2 linked regions of the Embleya scabrispora genome follow. The protein of the gene in region 1 binds, or shares a complex with, the protein of each later gene. Links are inferred from orthologs where the notes say so. Each region holds a gene or a part of one and is shown on either strand. Other genes may lie near its edges. The genes, in order: dnaG and dnaB.

Region 1 (3,188 bases):
ACGCCACCCGGGAGCTGTACGGCACCGCGCCGGTCCTGCGCTACGCCGCCGACCTGATCGTCCCGCGCGAGATCCGACTCGAATGCGCCGTGCTCAAGGCGGTCACCGCGCGCTACGTGATGGCCCGCGAGGGCGCCGAACAACTGCGCGAGCTCCAGCGCACCGTCCTGACCGAACTGGTCGAACTGCTCGCCGCCGGCGCCCCCGAGCGGCTGGACGCGTCCCTGCGCGACGACTGGATCGAGGCCGACACCGACGCGGCCCGGCTGCGCGTGGTGATCGACCAGGTCGCCTCCCTGACCGACCGCGCCGCCCTGACCCTGCACGCCACGCTGACCACCCGATGAACCCGGGCCGACCCGTCCCCGCCCCCGGGTGTCGGGCGGACCCGTAGACTCGACGATCGTGGCCGGCCGTATCCGTGAAGAAGACGTCAGGCGGGTCCGCGAGACGGCACGCATCGCGGAGATCGCGGAACAACACCTGCAACTGCGCAACGCGGGCGGAGGAAACTTCAAGGGGCTCTGCCCCTTCCACGACGAGAAGTCCCCCTCCTTCCAGGTCAGCCCGGCCAAGAACCTCTGGTACTGCTTCGGCTGCGGCGAAGGCGGCGACGTTCTCGACTTCGTCATGCGCCTGGACCACACCACCTTCTCCGAGACCGTGGAGCGGCTGGCCCAGCAGTACGGCATCGAGCTGCACTACGAGGAGGGCGGCTACACCCCCGGGCGCCAGCAGGGCCGGCGCACCCGCCTGGTCGAGGCGCACCGGATCGCCGCCGCGTGGTTCGCCGACCAGCTCGGCACCCCCGAGGCGGAGACCGCCCGCCGATTCCTCGCCGACCGGGGCTTCCCGCAGGACGCCGCGGAGCGGTTCTCGCTCGGCTACGCGCCCAAGGGCTGGGAGAACCTGGTCCGATTCCTGCGCGGCAAGGGCTTCACCCCGCAGGAGATGCTGGAGGGCGGCCTGGCCAGCGAGGGCCGCAACGGCCCGAAGGACCGCTTCCGCGGCCGGCTGGTGTGGCCGATCCGCGACATCACCGGCGACGTGATCGGCTTCGGCGCGCGCAAGCTCTACGACGACGACAACGGCCCCAAGTACCTGAACACCCCCGAGACGCCCATCTACAAGAAGTCCCAGGTGCTCTACGGCCTCGACCTGGCCAAGAAGGAGATCGCCAAGTCCGGCCGGGCGGTCATCGTCGAGGGCTACACCGACGTGATGGCCTGCCACCTCGCCGGCGCCGGCACCGCGATCGCCACCTGCGGCACCTCCTTCGGCGACGAGCACATCAAGGTGCTGCGCCGACTGCTGATGGACTCCGGCGAGTTCCGCGGCGAGGTGATCTTCACCTTCGACGGCGACGCCGCCGGCCGCAAGGCCGCGCTGCGCGCGTTCGAGGAGGACCAGAAGTTCGTCACCCGCACCTTCGTCGCGGTCGAGCCCGGCGGCCTGGACCCGTGCGACCTGCGCCTGGAACAGGGCGACGAGGCCGTGCTCGCCCTGATCGACGCGCGCGTCCCGCTCTTCGAGTTCGCCATCCGCAGCCGGATCGAGGGCCACGACCTGTCCACCGCCGAGGGCCGGGTCGCCGCCCTCGACGCCGCCGCGCCGGTCATCGCCGGCATCAAGGACCAGGCACTGCGCCACACCTACGCGGTCCGACTCGACTCGATGCTGGGCTTTTTGGACGAGAAGTTCGTGGTCGGCCGAGTCGCCCAGGTCAACCGCTGGCAGCGCGAACGGGCCGCGCGCGGCGAGCGCGGCGGCCCCACCCAGGGGCCCGCCGCCCCGGCCAACGGCCGACAGCAGGCGCCCCCGCAGCGGCCCGCGGGCTATCGACCCGACCCGCGCGACATGTGCCAGGCGGTCCAGCGCGAGGTGCTCAAACTCGCGCTCCAGGCGCCCGCGCTGGTCGCGCCCGCGTTCGACCACTACGAGGCGGACGAGTTCACCGCCCCGCCGTACGCGGCGGTGCGCGCGGCGATCGCGACCGCCGGCGGCGTGTGCTGCGACCTCGCGCAGACCGCGAACTGGGTCGGCGAGGTGCGCGTCGCGGCGCCCGACGACGCCGTGCGGCACATGGTCACCGAACTGGCCGTGGAGAACATGCGGTTGAGCACCGACCCGGACCGGGCGTACGCCGACGGCAACCTGGTCCGGCTGCGGGTGTTCTCCGCCGAACGCCGGATCGCCGACGCCAAGTCCCGCCTGCTGCGCCTGGACCCGGGCCGCGACGCGGAGGAGTACGGGTGGGTCTGGCAGGAGTTGACCACCCTGGAGACGTACAAGCGGGCCCTGATCGACCGGGGCGCCGAGGCCCTGTACGCCCCGGGCGGCTGACCGCCGCCCCGTTCGGCCGGCCAAAAGATGCCCTCCCCGGCGCCCGGCCGGACCGAATCGGGCGAATCGCCCACGTCGGGCGAGATTTCCGCCCCCGGACTCTCGGCTACAGGCCCCCTCGTACAGCAGACTGGGGAAGGTGCATCGGCACACCAGAGGGGGGAAAACGCCCGGCGGCGACCCCGCCCACACGGAACGGACGGATGAGCCTGAACCGGGCCCGGCCACCGTCCTCACGAAGCACGTCACCCCAGGAACCGCGCCACCCACCCCGACCCCGGACGAGGCGACCGCCGTGCCAGCCGCCGACGGCGAACCCGACGAACTCTCCCGCCCCGCCGAATCCGCCGGCTCCTCCGCCGACCTGCTGCGCCAGTACCTGCGCGAGATCGGCCGGGTGCCGCTGCTGAGCGCCGCCGACGAGGTCGACCTGGCGCGCCGGGTCGAAGCCGGTCTGTTCGCCGGGGCCCGCCTGCTCGACGACCCGCCCGCCGACCCCGCCGCCCGGGACGCGCTCGCCACCCTGGTCCGCGACGGCGAACGCGCCAAACGCCGGCTGATCGAGGCCAACCTGCGCCTGGTGGTGTCGATCGCCAAACGCTACGTCGGCCGCGGCCTGGGCCTGCTCGACCTGGTCCAGGAGGGCAATCTGGGGCTGATCCGGGCGGTGGAGAAGTTCGACTACACCCGGGGCTACAAGTTCTCCACCTACGCCACGTGGTGGATCCGCCAGGCGATGAGCCGGGCGCTGGCCGACCAGGCCCGCACCATCCGGGTCCCGGTACACGTGGTCGAACTCATCAACCGGGTCATCCGGGTCCAGCGCCGCCTGTTGCAGGAGCGCG
Region 2 (3,256 bases), 1.4 Mb from region 1 along the record:
AGGCCGCGCAGCACGCCGGTGGCGGCCAGCACGATCAGCATCGCCGGTACGCCGAGCGAGCCGATCCGCAGGTAGGTGACCGCGTACGGGCCGGCGCTGTCGGAGGCGCCGAAGGCGGCGACGATCCACGGGGCGGTGACCAGGCCGACCACCGTCAGCGCGAGGCCGAGCAGCGCGGCGAGCCAGACGCCGTCCAGGCCCTGGCGGATCGCGGCGCGCGGGTCGCCGGCGCCGAGCAGCCGGGCGACGGCGGCGGTGGTCGCGTAGGCGAGGAACACGCACAGGTTGACCAGGGTGGTCAGCATCGCGCCCGCGACGCCGAGTCCGGCCAGTTGCGGGGTGCCGAGGCGGCCGACGATCGCCGAGTCGACGAGCACGAACAGCGGCTCGGCGACGAGGGCGAAGAACGCGGGGACGGCCAGCCGCAGGATGTCGCGGTCGTGCGCCCGGGGCCGGGGGGTGGGCGCGGGCGCGGTGGCCGGCGGTGGATCGAGCGGCTGTGCATCGAGCGGCTGTGGATCGGTCGCCGGAGGGTTCGTCGGCGAGGAGGGGGTGGACGGCACCCGTCCACGGTAGTCATCCACAGGTAAGGGGCACAATGCCGTTCTGGTCATTACCGGCGAGCGCGGGGCGTACGCGGGTGCACACGTGGGGCGATAGCCGCATGATTCGCCCAACAGTTTTTCACATACACAGCCGGTGGATAGAGAAGTCGCAGGTCAGAGGCGGTTTGTGGACATGATTGCGAAGCGTGGACGGTCGACTGCGCACAGCTTGTGCACAGCTGGACCCGTCTCTCTCCACAGGTTGTCCACAGTTATCCACAGGCCCTGTGTATGACCGCCTTGGCCGGCTCGGGGTCCACCCGTACGGTGAAGGGCCGCATGCCGCGTCGTGCGGCGATTCTGTCGGCCGTGTGGCGTATGAAGGACACGGGAATTGCGGTGCGATCTCGCGCGAGCCTTGTCGAAAGGAGACCCCGGGCATGAGCGTCTCCGAGTTCGAAGAGGCCCGGCCCGAACCGGCCCGCGAAGGATTCGAGCGGACCCCGCCGCAGGACATCGCGGCCGAACAGTCGGTCCTCGGCGGCATGATGTTGTCCAAGGACGCGATCGCCGACGTCGTGGAGAACCTCAAGCCGGTCGACTTCTACCGGCCCGCCCACGAACTCGTCTACAACGCGATCCTGGACCTGTACGCCCGGGGCGAACCGGCCGACGCGGTCACCGTCGCCGCCGAGTTGACCAAGCGCACCGAGATCGGCCGGGTGGGCGGCGCCCCGTACCTGCACACCCTGATCTCGTCCGTGCCGACCGCGGCCAACGCCGAGTACTACGCGCGGATCGTGCGCGAACAGGCGGTGCTGCGCCGCCTGGTCGAGGCGGGCACCCGGATCGTGCAGATGGGATACGCGGCCGACGGCGAGGTCGACGACATCGTCAACAACGCCCAGGCCGAGGTCTACAAGGTCACCGAGCAGCGCACCACCGAGGACTACGCCCCGCTGGCCGACATCATGGAGGGCGCCCTCGACGAGATCGAGGCGATCGGCTCCCGCGGCGGCCAGATGTCCGGCATCCCCACCGGCTTCACCGACCTGGACTCCCTCACCAACGGCCTCCACGCCGGCCAGATGATCGTCATCGCCGCCCGCCCCGCCATGGGCAAATCAACGCTCGGATTGGACATTGCGCGCGCTTGTTCGATCAGGAATGGTCTTGCCAGTGTGATCTTCTCGCTGGAGATGGGGCGCAACGAGATCATGATGCGCCTGTTGTCGGCGGAGGCGCGGGTCGCGCTGCATCACATGCGGTCCGGGAGCATGACCGACGACGACTGGACCCGCCTGTCGCGCAAGATGGGCGAGGTCACCGCCGCGCCGATGTACATCGACGACTCGCCGAACCTGTCGATGATGGAGATCCGGGCCAAGTGCCGCCGGCTCAAGCAGAAGCACGACCTGCGCCTGGTGATCATCGACTACCTCCAGCTGATGCAGTCAGGCGGCTCGCGCCGGGCCGAGAACCGGCAGCAGGAGGTCTCCGAGATGTCGCGAAACCTGAAGCTCCTGGCCAAGGAACTCGAGGTCCCGGTGGTCGCGATGTCCCAGCTCAACCGTGGCCCCGAACAGCGCACCGACAAGAAGCCGATGGTTTCCGACCTTCGCGAGAGTGGTTCGATCGAGCAGGACGCAGACATGGTCATCCTGCTGCACCGCGAGGATGCGTACGAGAAGGAATCGCCCCGGGCCGGGGAGGCGGACCTGATCGTGGCCAAGCACCGCAACGGCCCGACGGCCACGATCACCGTGGCGTTCCAGGGGCACTACTCGCGCTTCGTGGACATGGCCCAGAGCTGAGACCCGGGTCGGTCACGGGGTCGGGGCGAAGGCCCTGCGGGTGTGGGTGAGGAGTTCTCGGACGGCCGGGTTGTGGGTGTGTTTCCAGACCAGGGCCAGCAGGGCCGGGGTTTTGACGTCGGCGATGGTGCGGGCGAGCAGGCGGTCGGCGTAGCGGGAGGCCATGGATTGGCTGAGGACGCCGACCGCCAGGCCGCGAGCGGTGAGGTCGGCGATCGCGTCGGCCGCGCCGGCCTCCAGCGTGATCCTGGGGTGCAGGTCGCGGGCCGCGCAGGCCCGGTCGAGGACGGTGCGCAGGCCGGTGCCCGGGGGCATGCAGGTGATCGGGTGGGCGGTCACGTCGGACAGGGTGATCCGGGAGCGGGCCGCCAGCGGGTGGTCGGGCGGGAAGATCGCGACGAGGCGTTCGTCGATGATCGTCATCGCCTCCAGGTCCTCGGGCGTGGTTTCGGCGACTCCGATCAGGGCCAGGTCGGTGGCCCCGGTACGGACGTCGTGGGTGAGGGCGTCGGAGTTGTTCTCCCGGAGCGCGATCTCCACCCCGGGATGCGCCCGGTGGAAGGCGGCCAGGGCGTCGAACAGCGGGGTGATGGTGCAGCCGACGACCATGCCGATGATGACTCGGCCGCGGATCAGGTCGGTCACCTCGCCGACCGCCTGGCCCACCGACCCGGCGGCGGCCAGTGCGGCGCGGGCGTATTCGAGCGCGGCCTTTCCCGCCACGCTGAGCGTGACGCCGCGCGCCGAGCGCTCGAACAGCTCGGCGCCCAGCTCGCGTTCCAGCTGTCGGATCTGCGCGCTGACCCCCGACTGGCTGATGTGCACCCGCTCCGCCGCCCGGGTGAAGTTGCGCTCCTCGGCGACCGCGACGAAGTATTCGAGCTGCCTCAGTTCCAT

What was found.
Region 2: the proteins of dnaG (region 1) and dnaB are in contact, whole or in part, in a crystal structure (PDB 2R6A), measured with the Geobacillus stearothermophilus proteins. The link is inferred for Embleya scabrispora from one-to-one orthologs. Residues at the interface, in WP_049624496.1 of Geobacillus stearothermophilus: Lys456, Leu457, Leu458, Pro459, Ala460, Asn463, Ala464, Leu467, Leu535, Leu536, Ile537, Ala538, Gln544, Glu545, Asp548, Tyr549, His552; in WP_033016901.1 of Geobacillus stearothermophilus: Ser13, Glu15, Ala16, Gln18, Glu91, Leu92, Asp94, Ala95, Val96, Pro97, Thr98, Ala99, Ala100, Asn101, Tyr104, Tyr105, Ile108.

The regions. Positions count from the first base shown.
Region 1 is NZ_MWQN01000001.1:1,875,339-1,878,526, reverse strand. The notes cover bases 1-2,874. They hold dnaG (DNA primase), read left to right. Parts: upstream 1-405; coding sequence 406-2,343; downstream 2,344-2,874. Other genes in these bases: B4N89_RS08120 (RNA polymerase sigma factor), read left to right, coding at 2,483-2,874; B4N89_RS08130 (deoxyguanosinetriphosphate triphosphohydrolase), read left to right, coding at 1-347. In the rest of the region: more of B4N89_RS08120, read left to right, coding at 2,875-3,188. UniProt on the Escherichia coli protein: RNA polymerase that catalyzes the synthesis of short RNA molecules used as primers for DNA polymerase during DNA replication.
Region 2 is NZ_MWQN01000001.1:3,287,880-3,291,135, reverse strand. The notes cover bases 231-3,172. They hold dnaB (replicative DNA helicase), read left to right. Parts: upstream 231-985; coding sequence 986-2,359; downstream 2,360-3,172. Other genes in these bases: B4N89_RS14625 (LysR family transcriptional regulator), read right to left, coding at 2,372-3,172; B4N89_RS14635 (MATE family efflux transporter), read right to left, coding at 231-584. In the rest of the region: more of B4N89_RS14635, read right to left, coding at 1-230; more of B4N89_RS14625, read right to left, coding at 3,173-3,256. UniProt on the Escherichia coli protein: The main replicative DNA helicase, it participates in initiation and elongation during chromosome replication. Travels ahead of the DNA replisome, separating dsDNA into templates for DNA synthesis.